3 regions of the Janthinobacterium sp. YR213 genome follow, and region 1 is predicted to be linked to each of the others. Evidence: predicted binding sites of a transcription regulator. Region 1 holds the regulator's gene; each other region holds the start of a gene.
The links. The regulator LexA, encoded in region 1, represses DNA repair genes until DNA is damaged. The targets are predictions, from matches to a motif close to ACTGTATNNNNATACAGT.

Region 1 (4,177 bases):
CAGGCCGCTCAGTTTTTCGCCCTGGGCTTGCGATGCGGCCAGTTTAGCGGCAGCAGCTTTTTCCAGTTCGGCGCGCTTGACTTCGAATTCAGCCACAGCGGTTGCCGTAGCACGACGTGCCAGGCGTTGCGGGATCAGGAAGTTACGTGCGTAACCGTCTTTGACTTTGACGACTTCGCCGAGGTTACCGACGTTAACAACTTTTTCTAACAGAATGATTTGCATAGTTCTTCTCCAGGAATATCTGACCGATTAAGCGTGGTGCAGATCGGTGTATGGCAGCAGCGCGAGGAAGCGAGCGCGCTTGATTGCGGTGTCAACTTGGCGCTGGTAGTGCGCTTTGGTACCGGTCAGGCGTGCTGGCATGATCTTGCCGTTTTCTTGGACGAAGTCTTTCAGCGTGTCGACGTCTTTGTAGTCGACTTGCTCAACGTGAGCTGCGGTGAAGCGGCAGAACTTCTTGCGTTTGAACAACGGGTTTTGCTGTTTGCGTTTTTCTTTAAGCTTGAGCTTATTTTTGTCGAACTTTTTACCGAATGCCATGTCAGGCTCCTGTATCTAAAATGCGCTAGTCAGAATTGACTGCACTAAAATCAATGATGTGAAACACCAAACTCTTGCTGTTGCGGCTCTTCCTGGCCAGGAAACCCGTGAACTGATACACCCCGCCCAAGCTTGCCTGACTGAACCTGCCTGAAATTTCGCCAGCGGCTAGCGCGGCAACATCAAACTCGGTCAAACGGGCAATCCCTGCTTCCATCTGCTGCGAACTGTGTTGCAATACTGCATTCACAATCGGCAGCCCTGCCGGGGTATAGCGCAATATTTCGCGCTCGGCAATGATGGCGGTTACTTGTAGCTGGTTCAGCGCACGATCCTGGTCAAGAATTAAGCTGCTGCTGCGGCTGGAGCGGCTGCTGGTGCTTCGGTGCGGTGGCTTTTGGCCGCGTCTTCGCGTTGTACCGATTTCATCATCGGCGAAGGAGCTGTTTCAGCTTTCTTCATTTTAACGGTCAGGTGACGCAACACGGCATCATTGAATTTGAATGCTGTTTCCAACTCGACCAGGGTCTCGTTGTCGCATTCGATGTTCAGGCAGATGTAGTGTGCTTTAGGCAGCTTTTGGATCGAGTAAGCCATTTGACGGCGGCCCCAATCTTCCACGCGGTGAACCGAACCGCCGCGGGTGGTTACGCTGGCTTTGTAGCGTTCGATCATCGCGGGCACTTGCTCGCTTTGGTCCGGATGGACGATAAAGACTATTTCATAATGACGCATGCAAACTCCTTCAGGTCGGATTGATAATCGCCCACCCCGGCGTCAAGACGGGTGTGGGAAGGTCAGCCGAAGATTATAACCGCCTTTTGCAAACGTTTCAATCATTCCTTCCACAAGCGCCCGAAAAGCCCGCGCGCCACCGTGCTTTCCGCCCCTGGACAAGTATTTCTTGCGAAATTCGCCTAAAACACGGAAATCCCCTTGCATAGTGGGCGATACTGTACAAAAATACAGACTGTTCATATAGACAGCATTTTAGTATGCACCCACCGCTCATGATCAAGCTGACAGCACGACAAGAACAAATCCTGAACCTGATCAAGGACGCGATTGAAAACACGGGCTTTCCTCCCACCCGTGCCGAAATCGCCAATGAACTGGGTTTCAAATCGGCCAACGCGGCCGAAGAGCATTTGCAGGCCCTGGCCCGCAAGGGCGCGATCGAGATTTCTCCCGGCACCTCGCGCGGCATCCGCCTGATCGGCGCGGCCGCCGAAGCCCTGCCATCGAAAGTGCCGGCAGCGCTGCTGATGTCGTTGCCCCTGATCGGCCGGGTGGCGGCAGGCTCGCCCATCCTGGCACAGGAAAACCTGGAAGCGAGCTACAACGTGGACCCCGCCCTGTTCTCAGCCAAGCCCGACTTCCTGCTGAAGGTGCGCGGCTGGTCCATGCGCGACGCAGGCATCATGGATGGCGATTTACTGGCCGTCAAGAAGGTCGATAGCGCCAAGAATGGCCAGATCGTCGTCGCCCGCATCGGCGACGAAGTCACCGTCAAGCGCTACAAGAAAACGGGTTCCGTCATCGAATTGCTGCCGGAAAACCCCGACTTCAAGGTCATCACCGTATCGCCGGAAGATGAATTCGCCCTGGAAGGTTTGGCGGTAGGCTTGATGCGCAGCTGGCATTGAACCACCGCATGTAAAAAGGGCCGCAACAGCATGACTGTTGCGGCCCTTTTTTTATTGCCCAGGCGTTTTATGCATCCAGGGCGCTACGGAAATCCTCGAGCAAGTCCGCCTCATCCTCGATACCGACGGACACGCGGATCAGGGATTCGGCGATGCCCATGCTGGCGCGGCGCTCGGCGCCCATCTCGTAAAAGATCGTGTGGGCGACGGGAATGACCAGGGTGCGGGTGTCGCCGAGATTGCTCGCTGGAATGGCAAGATTGAGACGATTGAGGAAATCGAAGCAATCGATGCCATCCTTCAGCTCAAAGCTGAACAGCGAGCCATAGCTGCGGAACAAATCCGTCGCCAGCGCGTGCTGCGGATGCGCGGCCAGGCCCGGGTAGTGCACGGCCGCTACCCGCGGGTCGGCGGCCAGCATGGTGGCCAGCGCCAGGGCGTTCGAGCAGGTGCGGTCCATGCGCAAGGCCATGGTTTCCGCGCCGACGGCGATATGGTGCGCCGCCTCCGGGCCCAGGGAGGCACCAAAATCGCGCAATGCCTTGGCGCGGATTTGCGCGATGCCCCACTGCGCCGGCGCCGCCTTCTTGTAATTGTCGAAAATGTTCGGATACTGCGTCCAGTCGAACACGCCCGTGTCCGTCAAGCTGCCGCCCAGGGCATTGCCGTGGCCGCCGATGGATTTTGTCAGCGCATTGACCACCAGGCCAGCGCCCACGGCTTTCGGGCGGAACAGGTAGGGCGTCGTCATGGTGTTGTCGACGATGTACAAAATGCCGCGTTCCTTGCACAACGCGCCGATCTTCGCCAGGTCGGCGATCTGCGTGCGCGGATTGGCGATGGTTTCGACAAACACGATGCGCGTTTGCGGCGTGATGGCGGCGGCCACATTGGCCACGTCCGTGGCGTCGACAAACGACACGCCGACGCCCTGCCCTGTCACCGTTTGCCACAGGCTGTTGGTGTTGCCAAACAAAAAGGCCGACGACACGACATGGTCGCCAGCGCGCAAGAGCGCCTGCACCACGGCGCCGATGGCGCCCATGCCGGTGGCGAAGCACAGCGTGGCGACGCCGTCTTCCATCTTGTTGACCTTGTCTTCCAGCGCGGAGACGGTCGGATTGCCCTGGCGGCCGTAGCGGAAGCCGGGCTCCTTGCCCTGGAATACGGAAGCGAGCTGGCGCGCATCGCCGTAGCCGAAGGCAACGGAAGTATGCACGGGCTTGTGCAGGGAACCGTGCTCGATGCCCTTGCGGCGGTCGTTATGCAGGATGGTGGTGGTAAAGCCGTAGTTTTTTTTATCGTTCATGATCGCGGAGCAAAAAAAGCCCGGCGCTAGCCGGGCAAGATAATTACGCTTCTGTTGTCGCCAGGTTCAGGTTCAGCTGGGAACGCGGCGTATCTTCGGGCGCTGCCGCCTTCGGATGGTGGCGCGCATATTCCAGGCGGTCCAGGTATTCCTGCGACACGTCGCCCGTCACGTACACACCATCGAAGCACGACGCTTCGAAGTTGGTCAGGGCCGGGTTGACGTCGGCGATGGCCTGCTTGAGCGCGCCGATATCCTGGTACACCAGGTAGTCGGCCGTGATTTCGCGGCACACTTCTTCCGTCGTGCGGCCATAGGCGATCAGTTCGTCGCGCGTCGGCATGTCGATGCCGTACACGTTCGGGTAGATCACCGGAGGCGCAGCCGAGGCGAAGATGACTTTCGTCGCGCCCGCTTCGCGCGCCATCTGCACGATTTCACGGCTAGTGGTGCCGCGCACGATGGAATCGTCGACCAGCAGCACGACCTTGTCCTTGAATTCGGACGGGATCGCGTTGAGCTTCTGGCGCACGGATTTCTTGCGCGCCGCCTGGCCCGGCATGATGAAGGTACGGCCGATATAGCGGTTCTTGATGAAACCTTCGCGGTACTCGATGTTCAGCGCCATGGCCAGCTGGATGGCGGCCGGACGCGAGGAATCGGGAATCGGCATGACCAC
Region 2 (4,177 bases), on a different contig from region 1:
GACACCATTATCACGGATGGTGATGATAGATATGGCCGATGGATGCCGCGACATACCTCAGATTGCCGCGCCGGCCCAGCCGACAGCAGCGCGGCCAAGCCCGGCCCCATGCAGCGCAACAATATGCCATCCGATTGCCAGGCGGATGGCAAGGAAAGTGAACTTACCAGTAAAACAATGATCTGGAGCGAGCTTGCCTGACAAGCAAGGTACAGGGCAGCCATGAACTGTTGCAGATCGAACACAGCGAGACCGGGGCCAGCTGGACGGTCAGCGGCGCGCACCTAGTCGTCCTCGGGCTCCAGCCCCTTCAAGGCCACCTGCACGGCACGCTGGGAAAAACCGCGCTGCATCAGGAAGCGCATCTGCTTGTTGCGCTGCTCGGCATCCTGCGCCACCTCGCCAAATTTGCGGCGCCACACCTCGCAGGCACGCGCAACCTCCCCTTCGGCCAGGCCCGCCTTGAGTTCCTGCAGCGCCTCGCCACCGATGCCATGGCTTTGCAATTCCGCCATGATGCGGCTATTGCCGAAACGGGCCGAGCGGCGGTGGATCAGCGACTCGGAAAAGCGCTCCTGCGATAGCCAGTTCGCCTGCTCCAGGCTGTCGAGCAAGGCTTCCACATCATCGCCCTCCTGCGCATGGCGCTGCAGCTTGCGCCGCAATTCCATGCGGCTGTGTTCGCGCATCGACAAAAAACGTAACGCCCTGCCCTTCAGGCTTAGTTGTACTGCGGCCATACACCCACCTTGTCTTTCATTCCACGATCAAGCCATCCAAACACAATCGCCGCCCGGCGCAACAGCGCGGGACGGCGATCGTGGTCATACTATGCGGCGAGCCGCGCGTAGGTCGGATTAGGCCCCTTGGGCCGTAATCCGACAACATTGTTGGCGTCTGATCCGACAACATTGTTGACGTCTGTGGTGTTGTCGGATTACGCGCGGCTTTGCCGCGCTAATCCGACCTACTCTGCCTTGGCTTCCGCAGCCTTGGCAGCCTTGTCGGCGGCTTTATCCGCTTTTTCCGGTTTTTCAGCGGCCAGCGGTGGCAGTTCGCGCACGCCCAGTGAAGCGCGGACCTTGTTTTCGATTTCGCGGGCCAGCGCCGGACGCTCTTGCAGGAAGGCGCGGGCGTTGTCCTTGCCCTGGCCGATGCGTTCGCCGTTGTAGCTGTACCACGAACCGGATTTTTCCACGATCTTGGCATCCGAGCCCAGGTCCAGGATTTCGCCTTCGCGCGAGGTGCCGGCGCCGTACAGGATGTCGAAGTGCGCTTCCTTGAACGGTGGCGCGATCTTGTTCTTGACGACCTTGACCTTGGTTTCGTTGCCGATCACTTCATCGCCGGACTTGATCGAGCCGGTGCGGCGGATATCCAGGCGCACGGAAGCGTAGAATTTCAGCGCATTGCCGCCGGTGGTCGTTTCCGGGCTGCCGAACATCACGCCGATCTTCATGCGGATCTGGTTGATGAAGATGACCAGGGTATTCGTGCGATTGATGGAGCCGGTCAGCTTGCGCAGGGCTTGCGACATCAGGCGCGCTTGCAAGCCTGGCAGGGAATCGCCCATATCGCCTTCGATCTCGGCGCGTGGCGTCAGTGCGGCCACGGAGTCGATGACGACGAGGTCGACGCTGCCCGAACGCACGAGGGCGTCGCAGATTTCCAGCGCCTGCTCGCCCGTATCCGGTTGCGAGATCAGCAATTCATGCAGGTTCACGCCCAGCTTTTGCGCGTAACCGACATCGAGCGCGTGCTCGGCATCGATAAAGGCGCAGGTGCCGCCCAGTTTTTGCATCTCAGCGATGGTTTGCAGGGTCAGCGTGGTTTTACCCGACGATTCCGGACCGTAGATTTCCACCACGCGGCCACGCGGCAAACCGCCCACGCCCAGCGCGATATCGAGGCCGAGCGAACCGGTCGACACGACTTGCACTTCTTCGATCGCTGCGCTGGCATCCATGCGCATGACCGAACCTTTGCCAAACTGCTTCTCGATCTGCGCCAGTGCGGCGGCGAGCGCCTTGGCTTTTTCCGATGCGGGTACTACAGCTTTTTTATCGTCCATATGTTCTTTCAGCCGTTCTACAGTTGCAGATTCACGTGAATCCTGCAGCCTGCGATAGCGCCAGTGGGTTAAATTCTTTACACAGACAGTACTGTATAAAAAAACAGTGATCAATGCAAGCGGAACGTGGATTTGTTTTGAAACAGATCAATACAAGCCTGGTTTCTCACAAAAACTCGCCACCTTGCGGAAAATGAAACACAATACAAACTTCTACCGCCGCAAGCATAGGAAGTGCACCATGCGTATTTTACTTGCCGAAGATGACAGCGTGCTGGCCGATGGCCTGACCCGCTCGCTGCGCCAGTCCGGTTATGCGATCGACTACGTCAAGACGGGCCAGGAGGCCGATACGGCCCTCTCCACCCAGGAATTCGACTTGCTGATCCTCGACCTGGGCCTGCCCAAGATGTCCGGCCTGGAAGTGCTGCGCCGCCTGCGCGCGCGCGCCTCGCTGCTGCCGGTGCTGATCCTGACGGCCGCCGATTCCATCGAGCAGCGCGTGAATGGCCTCGACCTCGGTGCCGATGATTATATGGCCAAGCCGTTCGCCTTGTCGGAACTGGAGGCAAGAGTGCGCGCCCTGACGCGCCGCGGCGCCGGCGGCGGCGCCACCATCATCAAGCACGGCCCCCTCAGCTATGACCAGGTGGGGCGCAGCGCCTACATCAACGACCAGATGCTCGACCTGTCGGCGCGCGAACTGGGCTTGCTGGAAATCCTGCTGGGCCGCACCGGCCGCCTCGTCTCGAAAGAACAGCTGGTCGACCACCTGTGCGAATGGGGCGAAGAAGTGTCGAACAACGCCATCGAAGTGTATGTCCACCGCCTGCGCAAGAAGATCGAGGTGGGCGGCGTGCGCATCGCCACCGTGCGCGGCCTCGGCTATTGCCTGGAAAAATACTCGGAAGCGGCGCGCCTGAACGCCGAAGCGGGCGAATCAGCAAGCCCGGCCAGCGGACCCGCCAGCAAGTGAAGGTGCGCGAGGCGCCATCGGACGAGGCGGACGACGACGACTGGTTCGAGGCGCCCACCACGGAGCAGGACGACACCATCGAGCATTCGCTGTTTGGCGAAATCCTCGACTGGATGCTGGCGCCCTTGCTGCTGCTGTGGCCGATGAGCATCGCCATCACCTATCTGGTGGCCAAGGGCATCGCCAATCAGCCGTTCGACCATGCGCTGGAAGACAGCGTGACCGTGCTCACGCAGCAGGTCAAGCAAGCCGATGGCGCCATGCTGCGCCGCGTGCCGGAAAAGAACAGTAACACCAAGGGCCGCGACTTCCTGCGCGGCGACGATATCGACACCCTGTATTATCTGGTGGTGGGTCCGCGCGGCGAATACCTCGACGGCGACCGCGATTTGCCGCCGCCGCAGGACCCCGACAAATACCGCAGCGGCATGGTGCTGTTTCGCAACGACACCATCCATGGCACGCCCGTGCGCGTGGCGTTCAGCTATCTCGACATTCCGTCCAGCAACAACGACGAGCCGCAGCGCGCGCTGGTGCAGGTGGCGGAAACCCTGGAAAAACGCGCCCAGCTGGCCAATGAAATCATCAAGGGCGTGATCTTGCCGCAGTTCATCATCCTGCCCGTGATCCTGGCCCTGGTCTGGTTTGCCCTGGCGCGCGGCCTGTCGCCGCTGGCACAATTGCAGGAACGCATACGCGCCCGGCCGCCCGACGATTTATCGCCCATCGAATCGGGCCAGGTGCCAGAGGAAATCACGCCGCTGGTCGGTTCGCTCAACGAGATGCTGGCACGCCTGTCGTTGTCGATCGACATGCAGAAGCGCTTCATCGCCGATGCCGCGCACCAGATGAAAACGCCGCTGGCCGGCATGCGCATGCAATCCGAGCTGGCGCTGCGCCAGACCGACCACGACGAGATCCACCGCTCGCTGCTGCAACTGGCGAAAAGTTCGGAAGCGGCCACGCGCCTGGTCAACCAGCTGCTGGCCCTGGCGCGCGCGGAAAACCAGCCTCAGGCGGGCACGGCGTTCGAACCGATCGAGCTGAGCGAACTGGCGCGCGGCGTGGTGCAGGACTGGGTGCAAGCCTCGTTTGCCCAGCATATCGACCTGGGCTTCGAGCAGCCCGCC
Region 3 (4,177 bases), on a different contig from region 1:
CCATCACGGCGATCGCCGTGCCCGTCAAGACCAGGGCTGGCGTAATCAGGATGGCCAGCGAGACCATCTTCATTTCATAGGCCTGGATTTTCTTGCCCAGATATTCGGGCGTGCGGCCTATCATCAGGCCGGCGATGAAGACGGCCAGGATGGCGAACATCAGCATGCCGTACAGGCCCGTGCCCACGCCGCCGAAAATCACTTCGCCGAACTGCATCAGCAGCAGCGGCACCATGCCGCCCAGGGGCATGTAGGAATCGTGCATGGAGTTGACGGCGCCGCACGATGCGGCCGTCGTCACCGCCGCGAACAGGGTCGAGGAGCTGATGCCGAAGCGCGTTTCCTTGCCTTCCATATTGCCGCCCGATTGCAGGCTGCTGGCCTGCTGGTCCACGCCCAGGGCTTGCAGGGCGGGATTGGCTTGCTGCTCGGCGCTCATCACGCCAGCCGTCATGACGACAAAGATCAGGGTCATGGCGGCCAGCACGGCCCAGCCCTGGCGCATGTCGCCCACCATGCGGCCGAACGTGAAGCACAGGCCGGCGGGGATGATGAAGATGGCCAGCATCTGCAGGAAGTTCGACAGCACGGTGGGGTTTTCATACGGATGCGAGGAATTGGCGTTGAAGAAGCCGCCGCCATTCGTGCCCAGCAGCTTGATCGATTCCTGCGACGCGACAGGGCCCATGGCGATCGTCTGCGTCATCGCCACTTGCGCTTCCATCACGGGCTTGCCGGCCGCATCCAGCACGGGCTGGCCGTCGGCCGTCACTTTCGGCGTTTCATACGCCACGTGGTCGAGCAGGGTCACTTCCTTGTAGGCGGAAAAATTCTGGATCATGCCTTCGCCCATGAAGACGACGGACAGGGCCAGGGACAACGGCAGCAGGATGTACAGGGTCGAGCGCACCAGGTCGACCCAGAAATTGCCGATCGACTTGCCCGAGCGCGAGGCGAAGCCGCGTACCAGCGCGAAGATCACGGCGATACCGGTGGCCGCCGAAAAGAAGTTCTGGCACGCCAGGCCCAGCATCTGGGTCAGGTAGCTCATGGTCTGTTCACCGCCGTAGCCCTGCCAGTTGGTATTGGCGACGAAGCTGACGGTGGTATTGAACGAGGAATCGGGGCTGACGGCGCCCAGTCCCTGCGGATTGAGTGGCAGGAAGCCCTGCAGGCGCTGCAGGCCGTAGACGAAGACGGCGCCCACGGTATTGAAGACGATCAGGGCGATGGCATAGCTTTTCCAGCCCATGGCCTTGTCGGCGGGAAGGCCGGACCAGCGGTACAGCAGGTTTTCCAGCTTTTGCAGCCAGCCCAGGCCGCGCACGGGGCCATCGCCGGCCACCCTGGCCATGTACAGGCCCAGCGGATAGCCGGCGGCCAGCAGCACGGCGAGGAAAGCCACCAATAACAGTATCGATTGCGTTGTCATCACAGCTCCTCCGCCTTCAGCAGCGCCACCAGCAAATACACGAGCAGGCCAGCCGAGACGACGGCGCCCAGCACATAAAACGCGTTCATTTGACGCTCCCTAATTTGTCGCAGGCGACGGCAAAGCCGGCCGCCACGACGAAAAACACGGCAATCAAGCCGAGATACACGAGATCCATTCCCACCCTCATTCAGGTTTGTTTTGATAGTGAGCAGATTAGCCAAAAGGGTCTAAAAAATTCGTAAAGACTGGGGAGGCAGCTGTAAACAAGATGTAAAAACGGCGGCTTTACCGCATAAAATCCAGCACAATTGGCGCAAAACCACGCGCGCGGCGCACTGTTGTTGCCTTGGAGTAGCGCTATTGCCCGCCGATCAAGATAGAATGCGCGAGCGTCCGCACAAGGACGCCAAGCCTGCCGCACTGCCCTCCCCCAGTGACGCTGGACGGGATATACTGTATATTCATACAGTTATCGCCGCCGCTGTCATTGCGCCCGCAGTGCCCTGGCCTGGCGTTCCAACCACTGTCTTTACTTAGCTTGAACACGTATGGCCACTAAAAAACCAGCATCCGACTACAGCGAATCATCCATCCGTGTCCTGAAAGGACTGGAACCCGTCAAGCAGCGCCCGGGGATGTACACCCGCACTGAAAATCCGCTGCACATCATTCAGGAAGTGATCGACAATGCCTCCGACGAGGCGCTGGGCGGTCATTGCACGCATATCGCCGTCACGCAAAACACGGATGGCAGCATTACCGTCGAAGACAATGGCCGCGGCATTCCCGTCGGCCTGCACCCGGAGGAAGGCGTGCCGACGGTGGAAATCGTGTTTACACGGCTGCACGCGGGCGGCAAGTTCGACAAGGGTTCGGGCGGCGCCTATGCGTTCTCGGGCGGTCTGCACGGCGTCGGCGTGTCCGTCACCAATGCGCTGTCGACGCGCCTGGAAATCACCGTCTGGCGCAAGGAAAGCGACGGCAACGGCTTGCACCACATGGTGTTTGCGAATGGCGACGTGATCGAGCCCTTGAATTCCCGCCCCGCCCCGCGCGACGGCAAGAAGTCGGGCACGCGCGTCACGGCCTGGCCCGATGCAAAATATTTTGATTCACCCAACATCTCGCAAACGGAGCTGCAACGCCTGCTGCGCTCGAAAGCCGTGCTGCTGCCGGGCGTCACCGTGACGCTCACCAACGCGAAAACGGGCGACACGCAAACCTGGCAGTACGCGGAAGGCTTGCGCGGCTACCTGACCGAAACGCTGGCGCAGGTATCGAATGGCGAAACCCTGATTCCCCTGTTCGAAGGCGCGCAATACGCGGGCCCGGACTCGGAAGGCTTTGCCGAAGGCGAAGGCGCGGCCTGGGTGGTGGCGTGGACGGAAGAAGGCGCCATCGTGCGCGAATCGTATGTCAACCTGATCCCCACCTCGAATGGCGGCACGCACGAATCGGGCTTGCGCGACGGCCTGTTCGGCGCCGTGAAAAACTTCGTCGAAATGCACTCGCTGCTGCCGAAAGGCGTGAAGCTGCTGCCCGAAGACGTGTTCGCGCGCGCTTCCTTCGTGCTGTCGGCCAAGGTGCTGGACCCGCAATTCCAGGGCCAGATCAAGGAACGCCTGAACTCGCGCGACGCCGTGCGCCTCGTCTCGACCTTCACCAAGCCGCCGCTGGAACTGTGGCTGAACCAGCACGTCGACTACGGCAAGAAGCTGGCCGATCTCGTGATCAAGCAGGCGCAGTCGCGCCAGCGCTCGCTGCAAAAAGTGGAAAAGAAAAAATCCTCGGGCGTGGCCGTCCTTCCCGGCAAGCTGACCGACTGCGAATCGTCGGACATCGCGCGCAATGAACTGTTCCTCGTCGAGGGCGACTCGGCGGGCGGTTCGGCCAAGATGGGGCGCGACAAGGAATTCCAGGCGATCCTGCCCCTGCGCGGCAAGGTCTTGAACTCGTGGGAAACGGACCGCGACCGCCTGTTCGCGAATAACGAGATCCACGACATTGCCGTCGCCATCGGTGTCGATCCGCACAGCGTGGGCGATACGCCCGACCTGTCCGGCCTGCGCTACGGCAAGATCTGCATCCTGTCCGACGCGGACGTGGACGGCTCGCACATCCAGGTACTGCTGCTGACGCTGTTCTTCAAGCACTTCCCGGCCCTGATCAACAAGGGACACATCTGCATCGCCCGCCCGCCTTTGTACCGCGTGGATGCGCCGGCGCGCGGCAAGAAGCCGATGCAGAAAATCTATGCGCTCGACGACGGCGAACTGCTCGCCATCGAGGACAAGCTGCGCAAGGAAGGCGTGAAACAGGGCGCCTGGTCGATCTCGCGCTTCAAGGGCCTGGGCGAGATGAATGCCGAGCAGCTGTGGGAAACGACGATGAACCCGGACACGCGCCGTCTGCTGCCCGTCACGCTCGGTGAAGTCGACCACATGGCCTCGGCCTCCCGCTTCAATATGTTGATGGGCAAAGGCGAAGCGGCCGGACGCCGCGCCTGGATCGAAGAACACGGCAATGAGGCGGAGGCGGATATCTGATGATCATCGGTATCGACCTGGGCACCACCAACAGCCTGGTCGCCATCTGGCGCGATGGCAAGGCTTCCATCATCCCGAATGCGCTCGGTGAACACCTGACGCCGTCGTGCGTCAGCATCGACGACGACGGCACCGTGCTGGTGGGCCGCGCCGCGCGCGAGCGCCTGCAGACGCACCCGCAGCTGACGGCGGCCGT

Region 2: a site for LexA is predicted at 2,162-2,179, ahead of recA (recombinase RecA). Genes of this name have one in related genera too.
Region 3: a site for LexA is predicted at 1,888-1,905, ahead of BLT98_RS11210 (DNA topoisomerase IV subunit B). Genes of this name have one in related genera too.

What each region holds. Positions count from the first base shown of each region.
Region 1 covers NZ_FNDA01000001.1:1,915,471-1,919,647, forward strand. The annotation lists gene rplI (50S ribosomal protein L9) at 1-225, opposite strand, end outside; gene rpsR (30S ribosomal protein S18) at 253-543, opposite strand; gene priB (primosomal replication protein N) at 569-868, opposite strand; gene rpsF (30S ribosomal protein S6) at 889-1,278, opposite strand; gene lexA (transcriptional repressor LexA) at 1,554-2,189, shown strand; gene BLT98_RS08440 (cystathionine gamma-synthase family protein) at 2,257-3,498, opposite strand; gene purF (amidophosphoribosyltransferase) at 3,542-4,177, opposite strand, start outside.
Region 2 covers NZ_FNDA01000002.1:251,323-255,499, reverse strand. The annotation lists gene BLT98_RS28750 (hypothetical protein) at 1-201, shown strand, start outside; gene recX (recombination regulator RecX) at 285-740, opposite strand; gene recA (recombinase RecA) at 968-2,071, opposite strand; gene BLT98_RS10325 (response regulator) at 2,313-3,047, shown strand; gene BLT98_RS10320 (sensor histidine kinase) at 3,044-4,177, shown strand, end outside.
Region 3 covers NZ_FNDA01000002.1:452,690-456,866, reverse strand. The annotation lists gene kdpA (potassium-transporting ATPase subunit KdpA) at 1-1,432, opposite strand, end outside; gene kdpF (K(+)-transporting ATPase subunit F) at 1,432-1,521, opposite strand; gene BLT98_RS11210 (DNA topoisomerase IV subunit B) at 1,984-3,981, shown strand; gene BLT98_RS11205 (molecular chaperone HscC) at 3,981-4,177, shown strand, end outside.